Regions from separate parts of the Streptomyces sp. NPDC002144 genome, predicted to be linked through region 2. Evidence: riboswitches for the same ligand, from Rfam matches in the RefSeq annotation. Region 2 holds a riboswitch; the other holds the start of a gene.
What was found. A riboswitch is a leader RNA that binds a small molecule or an ion and turns the genes downstream of it on or off. The one in region 2 is predicted to bind S-adenosylmethionine.
Positions count from the first base shown of each region.

Region 1: linked by a shared signal. The riboswitch ahead of ACWCQ1_RS36670 (putative leader peptide) and the one ahead of ACWCQ1_RS07130 (aminotransferase class V-fold PLP-dependent enzyme) in region 2 are both predicted to bind S-adenosylmethionine.

Region 1 covers NZ_JBSFDB010000032.1:84,979-89,290, reverse strand. Annotated here, with positions in the region: gene ACWCQ1_RS36685 (ABC transporter permease) at 1-98, opposite strand, end outside; gene ACWCQ1_RS36680 (ABC transporter permease) at 95-1,054, opposite strand; gene ACWCQ1_RS36675 (ABC transporter substrate-binding protein) at 1,058-2,677, opposite strand; gene ACWCQ1_RS36670 (putative leader peptide) at 2,904-3,020, opposite strand; SAM riboswitch class IV at 3,055-3,167, opposite strand; gene ACWCQ1_RS36665 (DUF1684 domain-containing protein) at 3,220-4,044, opposite strand; gene ACWCQ1_RS36660 (LLM class F420-dependent oxidoreductase) at 4,088-4,312, opposite strand, start outside.
Region 2 covers NZ_JBSFDB010000003.1:468,365-472,676, reverse strand. Annotated here, with positions in the region: gene qcrB (cytochrome bc1 complex cytochrome b subunit) at 1-614, shown strand, start outside; gene trpD (anthranilate phosphoribosyltransferase) at 745-1,809, shown strand; SAM riboswitch class IV at 1,884-2,000, shown strand; gene ACWCQ1_RS07130 (aminotransferase class V-fold PLP-dependent enzyme) at 2,146-3,507, shown strand; gene ACWCQ1_RS07125 (hypothetical protein) at 3,519-4,238, shown strand; gene ACWCQ1_RS07120 (Lrp/AsnC family transcriptional regulator) at 4,248-4,312, opposite strand, start outside.

The sequences.
Region 1 (4,312 bases), on a different contig from region 2:
CGTCGTACGTCGCCGCGGCCGCGCGGCTCGGGGCCGGGGGCCGTGTCGACCGGCCGGGCCAGGCCGAGGGCGGTGTCGTCGACGAGGCTCTGGCTCATGCGAGGGCCGCCCTTCCGTTCGAGGCCACCACGATCCGTGGATCGAGGAGTGGGTAGACCAGGTCGACGACCAGGTTCGTCGTCACGAAGATCAGCGCTCCGAACACCACGACCCCTTGCACGAGCGGGATGTCCTGGGCCGTGACCGCCGCCGCGGTGACGCGGCCGAGGCCGTCGCGGGAGAACACGGTCTCCACCACCACCGAACCGGCGATCAGTTGCCCCACGAGCAGGCCGACGACGGTCAGCGCCGGCAGGGACGCGTTGCGCAGGGCGTGCCGCAGATGAACCCGCCACCGGTCGGCGCCCTTGGCCCGCGCTGTCTCGATGTACGCCTGGTCCAGTGCGGTGAGCAGGCTCTTGGCGAGCACCTGGGCGACCTGCGCCCCGGTCGGCACCGCCAGCGTCAGGGCCGGCAGCACCAGCCCCCGCAGGCCGTCGTTGCCGAACGCGGGAAACCAGCGCAGCCGGAAGGAGAACAACTCGACCAGCAGCAGCCCCACCCAGAACGTCGGGACGGACACCCCCAGCGGCGGCAGCGACAGCAGCAGCTGCCGCAGCCAGCGCTGTCTGGTGTACGTCGCCACCACCGCCAGACCGCCGCCGAGGAGCACCGCGAGCAGCAGGGCCGCGCCGGTCAACTGCAGGGTCTGCGGCAGGGCGTCGGCCAGCGTCGAGGTCACCGCACGACCGGTGGACACCGAGTCGCCGAAGTCCCCGCGCACCGCCCGGCCGAGGTACTCGGCGTACTGCACCAGCACCGGCTTGTCGAAGCCGTACTCGTGCCGCAGGGCGGCGATCTGTTTCGGGTCGACCTGCCCCGAGTCCATCCCGGCACTGGCCATCGCCGTGACCGGGTCGCCCGGCAGATAGTCCAGCACCAGGAACGAGACCGTGTACGCCGCCCACAGCACGCCGACCGCCTGCGCGAGCCGTTTGATCACATAGCGGCGCATGCGTCAGCCGATCCAGGTGTCGTGCAGCTGGAGCCGGCTGGAGGCGTCGAAGTCCAGGTCGTGCACCTTCTTCGACACGCCCAGTTGGGTCTGGAGCTCCACCACCGGAGCGTAGTAGGCGTTCTGCACGATCAACTGCTGTGCCCGGCCGACCAGTTGCCTGCGCTTGGCCGGGTCGACGGTAGCGGCCTGCTCGGACAGTGCCGTGTCCAGGGAACTCGGGGGCAGGTGGTAGAAGTTGGCCAGCTCGGTGGAGAAGGAGCTGCGCAGGATGTCGGGATCGGCGCGGGTCACGTTCCCCCACACCGCGTCGTAGTCGCCCGACTGGAGTGTCGGGGCGAACTGCGTGACCTGGAGCTGCTTGAGGGCCACGTCGACACCGACGGTCTTGAGCTGCTGCTGAATGAGCTCCAGCGCGGGCTGGTTGGTGGCCGCGTTGGGAAACCACTTGATCGTAAGACTCAGCTTCTGGCCGCCCTTGGCGCGGATGCCGTCGCTTCCGGTCTTCCAGCCGGCCGCATCCAGCAGGGACTTGGCCTTGGTGACGTCGAAGGTCAGGCCGGAGGCGAGGTCGGTGTAGTCGGGTGTGGTGTGTGCGAGGACGCTGGTGGCCGGCCGGGTGCCGGTCGGGAAGACGGTGTCGGCGATCTGCTGCCGGTCGATGGCGTGGAGGATCGCCTGGCGCACCTTGGCGTCCTTGAACAGCGGCCGGGAGTTGTTCAGGCCGAGACCGAACACCACCCCGGGGTTGGCCCGTCGCTGGAGGGTGACCTGGCCACCCTTGAGGGCCGCCTCGTTGGCCTTGCCGACGCTGGCGACGGCGTCCACCTGACCGGACTGCAGGCTGCCGGCCCGCACACCCGGCTCCGGCACGACCTTGAACACCAGCTTGTCGAGATACGCCTCGCCCTTCTTGGACCACAGTGATGATCCCCAGGCGTATCCGGTGCGCCTGGCGAGTGTGAGGGACTGGTTCTGCACGTACTGCTTCAGCACGAACGGTCCGGAGCCGGTCACCCCGTCGCTGCACTTCTGCTGCGGGGTCTTCTTCACGCTGGCCGAGGACTCGATGCCGAGCGAGTGCGTCGAAGTGGCCTGCAGGAACTGGGCGTTGGGCTGGCCGAAGGTCACCTTCACGGTGAGCGGGTCGACCACGGTGGTGCTCTTGACGCCGCTCAGGTAGCCCTCGGCGAGGGTGCCCAGGGCGCCGAGCTTCGGCACCGCGTCGAAGTTGTCCTTGACCACCTGCGCGGTCAGCTTCGAGCCGTCGCTGAAGGTGACGCCGGAGCGCAGATGGAAGGTGAAGGCCGTGGCGTCGGGACTGACGTCCCAGCTCTTCGCCAGCCACGGCACGATCTTGCCGGTCTTCGGGTCCTGGTCCGTCAGGGAGTCCACGAGCTGGCGCACCGAGTAGATGGTCTCGTTGCTGGCGACCTGCTGCGGATCCACGCAGCCGGAGTCCGAGCCCACCGCGAAGGTCAGGGTGCCGCCGGACCTGGGCACTCCGGTGCCGCCGCCCGCGTCGCCGCCGCCGGATCCGCAGGCGGTCAGCAGGGCGCTGGTGGTCACAAGGGCGGTCAGTGCCGCCCACCGAGAGGTTCTGACATGGGGAAGTGCGATCACGGAGGGCTTCTCCTACTCGTGTCACCAGGCACGGCGGTGGTACGGGACTCGGCCGTGCGAGGGCGTGCGGACCCGATCGGCGTGATGCCGACGTCGGGGAGCGCTGTGCAGACAGGGATCAGCGGAAAGGAAGAACGGGGATCAGCGGAAACGAAGTACGCGGATCAGGCGCAGACGGATGCGGCGGCGACCGGTGCCGGGCGGCGACCAGCGCTGAAAAGGCGCGTCAGGCCTGACAGAGACAGCTGGTCGAGCGCTTGAGATCGATGTGGCGCCGACGCGAGAGCCGGGAGAACACGGTGGCGACGGCGAAACGGGCGCTGAGGTCACCACCGTGCCGCATGTCGGTCCTCCACCTGTCCGGCCCCGGTCACGGGGCCACGCGCTTGCGGGATCGTCGCTGATCCCGCCGGGCTTTCACCTGGAGCACCCCACCGCGTGGGAGGGTTGCCGGTCAGCGAGCCAGGGCTTGACGCTGACACTCAATGCCACTCGTGATCGTACGGAGAGATCTTGCCGTTGGTCAATGGCCGGGCCCCGGCTCAGGAACCGCCGCGCTCGCGGGGGATCTTCTGACCGGCCTCGATCGCCACCGGCAGCCGGTTCTCGGCCGGGGGCAGCGGGCACGTGGCCAGGTCCGTGTAGGCGCACGGCAGGTTCGCGGCGCGGTTGAAGTCCAGGACGACCCGGCCGTCGGCGGCGGGCGGCTCCAGCCACAGGGCCCGGTTGGCGGCGTAGGTGGTGACCCCGGAGGTGGCGTCGGTGAACAGCACCAGCAGCCGGCCCTCGCCGGCGCCGGGGAACGCGGTGAGGGACAGCTGACGTCCGTCCAGCTCGAAGTCGATCCTGCCCGGAGCGTCATAGACGTGCTCCAGGCCCTCGACGGCCGCCCCCACGGTGGTCGGCCGGGGTGTGTCGAAGGGGACGTAGCGGCCGGTCACGGCCCAACGCGGGTCGGGTGCGTAGGCAGGTGTTCCGGTGAAGGCCGCGCGCCGGGGCGCGTCCGGGTGCCGGGGGCGCACGATGTCGTGGCCGCCGCGCTTGGCGACCTCGATGACGGCGTCCTTCCACACCGCGTTGACGCCGCCGCGCTCGGGCAGCACGCCGAAACGGTGTTCACCGCGCACCGGGGTTCCCTCGACGACCAGTTCCTCGCCGTCGTCGAGGGTGACGACGACTCCGTCGGGGCCGGTGTGCCAGGCGCCGGGCGCGTCCGGGAAACGCTGGGGGCGGTCGTCGAGCCAGTGTTGGCCGGTGATCGCCAGGATCCCGTGCGGGGCGGAGAGTTGGGCCTCCTGGGCCCGGTACCACTCCAGCCAGGTCTCGGTGAAGGTGTGGAGGTCGGTCGTGGTGGCCTCGGTGGTCAAAGGAGTCTCCTTCGTGCAGGGGCTGTCGGGTCTTCGGGGCGGTTCAGCGGGCGAGTTCGCCGAGGAGTCGCCAGGTGCGTCGGCGGTCGGCCTCTTTGGCGATCCCGGTGCCCGAGAACACGACCTCGGTGGCACCGGCGTCGCGGTATCGGCGCACCTTGGCCTCGACGGTCCGCTCGTCGCCGATCACGGCCAGGTCGGCGGCTCGTCGGGCGCCGGAGAGTTCGATGACCCGGGCGTAGGACGGGATCCCCTCGTAGAAGGCGAG
Region 2 (4,312 bases):
CGCTGGTGATCTTCCCGCTGGTCCTGGTCGCGATCGCGGTCTACCCGTTCATCGAGTCCTGGGTCACCGGCGACAAGCGCGAGCACCACATCCTGGACCGTCCGCGCAACGCCCCGACGCGTACCGCGTTCGGTGCCGCGTGGATCTCCTGGTACTTCGTGCTGATGATCGGCGGCGGCAACGACCTGTGGGCCACGCACTTCAACCTGTCGATCAACGCGATCACCTGGTTCGTGCGCGTCGGCTTCTTCGTCGTACCGGTCCTGGTCTTCATCGCCACCAAGCGGATCTGCCTCGGCCTGCAGCGCCGGGACAGGGACAAGGTGCTGCACGGGCGCGAGTCCGGCATCATCAAGCGCCTGCCGCACGGTGAGTTCATCGAGGTCCACGAGCCGCTCAGCCAGGAGGCGCTGCACACCCTCACGGCGCACGAGCAGTACAAGCCGGTCGAGATCGGCCCGACGGTCGACGAGAACGGCGTCGAGCGCAAGGTCAAGGGCTCCCAGAAGCTGCGCGCCAAGCTGAGCGAGGCGTACTACGGCGACGAGTCCCAGATCCCGAAGCCGACCGTCGAGGAGTACAAGGAGATCACGAGCGGCCACGGCCACCACTGATCGCTGCGGCTCGCCACGCCACGGCGGAAGGGCCCCCGTCCGAACACCGGACGGGGGCCCTTCTTCGTGCGCCGACCTGGATAGGGTGGGCCCACACTGCGTTACTTCTACGACACCCAGGAGCGGCCTCATGAGCGCTGTGACCCCCGCTGGAGGCGACACCGCGGCGGGCCGTTCCTGGCCCCTGCTGCTGAACGGCCTGCTGAACGGTAGGGACCTGAGCACCGACGACACCGCCTGGGCGATGGACCTGATGATGCGCGGCGAGGCGACCGACGCGCAGATCGCCGGGTTCGTGGTGGCCCTCAGGGCCAAGGGCGAGACCGTCGAGGAGATCAACGGCCTGGTCCGGACGATGTACGAGCACGCGAACGTCATCGAGGTGCCGGGTCCGACCGTCGACATCGTCGGCACCGGCGGCGACGGCGCGAAGACCGTCAACATCTCCACGATGTCCGCGATCGTGGTCGCCGGCACCGGGGCGCGGGTCGTCAAGCACGGCAACCGGGCCGCGTCCTCCGCGTCCGGGGCCTCCGACGTCCTGGAGAAGCTGGGCGTCAACCTCGAACTGCCCGTGCAGCGGATCCCGCAGGTGGCCGCGGAGGCCGGGATCACCTTCTGCTTCGCGATCAAGTTCCATCCGGCGCTGCGTCATGTCGGCGCCACGCGCGGCCAGTTGGGCATCCGGACGGTGTTCAACGCGCTCGGTCCGCTCACCAACCCCGCCAAGGTGCGGGCGCAGGCCGTGGGTGTCGCCGACCCGCGCATGGCGCCGATCGTCGCCGGCGTCTTCGCCGAGCGCGGCAACTCCTCGCTCGTCTTCCGCGGCGACGACGGCCTCGACGAACTCACGACGACGTCCACGTCCCACGTCTGGATCGTCCGGGACGGCAAGGTCACCGAGGAGACCTTCGACCCCCGTGACGTCGGCATCGACCTCGTCCCGGTGGAGGCTCTGCGCGGCGGCGACCCCTCCTACAACGCGGAGGTCGCCCGGCGTCTCCTGGACGGCGAGACGGGCCCGGTACGGGACGCCGTCCTGCTGAACTCGGCGGCGGCCCTGGTGGCCCTCGACCCCGGTCCGGGCACCCTGGCCGAGCAGTTGCGGGCCGGCATGGACCGGGCGGCGGAGTCGATCGACTCCGGGGCGGCCAAGCGGGCGCTGGAGCGCTGGGTGGCGGCCAGCAACAAGTAACCGAAGGAGGTCGCGGTCCCGTCATCCGGACACGGGTTGCGGGACCGCGATCACCTCACGTACGTTCTCTTCCAGGTCATGAGTGACAGTCATGAGGCCCCGGCCGACTGTCCGGCAACCCTCCGTCCGTGGCGGGGTGCCCCGGGTGAAGACCAGGCCGTAGGCAGCGAGGTCTGCGGCAAGCGCGGATCCCTCACGCTCTCGAGATGAGCACAGCCCAGGGATCCTGGTCATCGAGGGAGTCTCCCGTGAGCAAGCGAATGCGATAGGGCCGCCGAGCCCCGCCTCCGCGCACCCCCTTCTCGCCTTTTTCTCTGCCTTTCACGGGAGTTCCCCATGTCTGTCTCCACCGCTGCGTCCGTCCAGACCATTTGTGCCCCTCTGCCCGTTCTGGGCCGGGATGTCACCGTCCCGCTCGTGACGGGCGGCGAAGTCACCTACGCGGCCCTCGACTACGCGGCCAGCGCCCCCGCCCTGCAGCGCGTCTGGGACGACGTGGCCGCCTACGCCCCGTACTACGGCAGCGTCCACCGCGGTGCGGGCTACCTCTCGCAGCTCTCCACCGACCTGTTCGAGAACGCCCGCAGGACCGTCGCCGAGTTCCTCGACTGCCGCGCCGACGACCAGCTGGTCTTCACCCGCTCGACCACGGACTCCCTCAACCTCCTCGCCCGCGCCCTCCCCGCCGACTGCCAGGTCTTCGTCTTCGAGACCGAGCACCACGCCAGCCTGCTGCCCTGGCAGGACGCCCGGGTCACCTACCTCAACGCCCCGCGCACCCCCGCGCAGGCCGTGGAGACCCTGGAGCGCGCCCTCGCCGACCGCGACCCGAAGGGCCCGGCCCTGGTCTGCGTCACCGGCGCCTCGAACGTCACCGGCGAGCTGTGGCCGGTCCGCGAGCTGGCCGCCGCCGCCCACGCGCACGGCGCGCGCATCGTGCTGGACGCCGCCCAGCTGGCCCCGCACCACCCCGTCTCCGTCCGTGACCTGGACGTCGACTGGGTCGCCTTCTCCGGCCACAAGCTGTACGCCCCCTTCGGCTCCGGCGTCCTGGCCGGCCGCGCCGACTGGCTGCGCGCGGCCGACCCCTACCTCGCGGGTGGCGGCGCCAGCCGCAAGGTCACCCGCCGTGAGGACGGGGGAGTGGACGTGGAGTGGCACGACAGCGCCGCCCGGCACGAGGCGGGCTCCCCGAACGTGATCGGCGCCTACTCCATCGCCTCGGCCTGCAAGGCGCTGACGGAGGCCGGCTTCGACACCCTGGTCGCCCGCGAGCGGCACCTGATCGAGAAGGTGCGGGCAGGCCTGGCGGAGGTCCCGCAGGTGAAGGTGCTGTCCCTCTTCGGCGACGACGCGCCCCGGGTCGGCGTGATCTCCTTCGTCGTCGAGGGCTGGAACAGCTCCCACTTCGCCGCCGCCCTCTCCGCCGAGTACGGCATCGGCGTCCGCGACGGTCTCTTCTGCGCCCACCCGCTGGTGCGCACCCTCCTCGGCTCCGACCCCCAGACCCAGGGCGAGTGCGGCGCCCCCGAGGCCGCGCCCGGCGAGAAGTCGCTGAACGCGATCCGGGTCAGCTTCGGCGCGGGCACCCCCGACGAGCATGTCGAGCGCTTCGTGAACGCCGTGCGGGAACTGGTGAGCGACGGGGCGAGGTGGAACTACCGCACCGAGGACGGCCGCTGCGTTCCGGCCGTGTAATCATCCCTTGTGTGGGGATTCCGGCCGCGGTAGGTGAGTCGGCGTCGGCCGGGGAACTCGGGGAGCTCCTCGCGGTGGCCGTCGCGCGCCGTCGGCCACGGCTGCTCCGTACGGCACCGGTGTACCTGTACGAGGAGGGGCTGGTGTCGGTGCCGGGCGCGCGGGCCCGGCGCTGGGAGCAGGTGACCGACTGGCGCTCCACGATCGACCTGACCCTGAGACGGGGCCGGGAGCACGGCCCGCCCTGGTACGCCTTCGGCCATCGGCACCTGGCGCGGTTCGCCGACGGCTCGGAACACTCCTTCGTCCTCGACGAGTGGCGGCTTCACGAGCCGGACGAGCAACGCGCCGAGAACGCGGCGATCCGCGCCGCCGTCCACCACGTGCGGCGGCGGGTGGGCGGGGCGCAGGCGCCCGCACTGCTCGCCCGGCTCGATGAGGGCCGGCAGGTCGCCTTCGGCCGGCTCACGGCGGACGCGCGGGGGCTGTGGCTGCCGCGCGGGCGGACGCTCCTGCCGTGGTCCGGCCTGGAGGAGCCCACACTCGCCGTCGACCTGCCGGACCCGTCCGTCCCCCGGTCCTGGTGGGCGATGCGGCGGGACGCGAGCCTCACGGTGCGGGGCGCCGACGAGGACGGCGTGCCGCACTCCGCCGACATCCCGGCCTGGCAGGTGGTGAACTGGGGCGCGCTGGTCACCCTCTGGGGGCGGCTGCACCGTCCCGCGGAGTAGGGCGGCGCGTCAGGAGTCCAGGCCGATCGCGAACGCGGCCTCCAGGTCGTGCTGCGAGTAGGTCCGGAACGCGA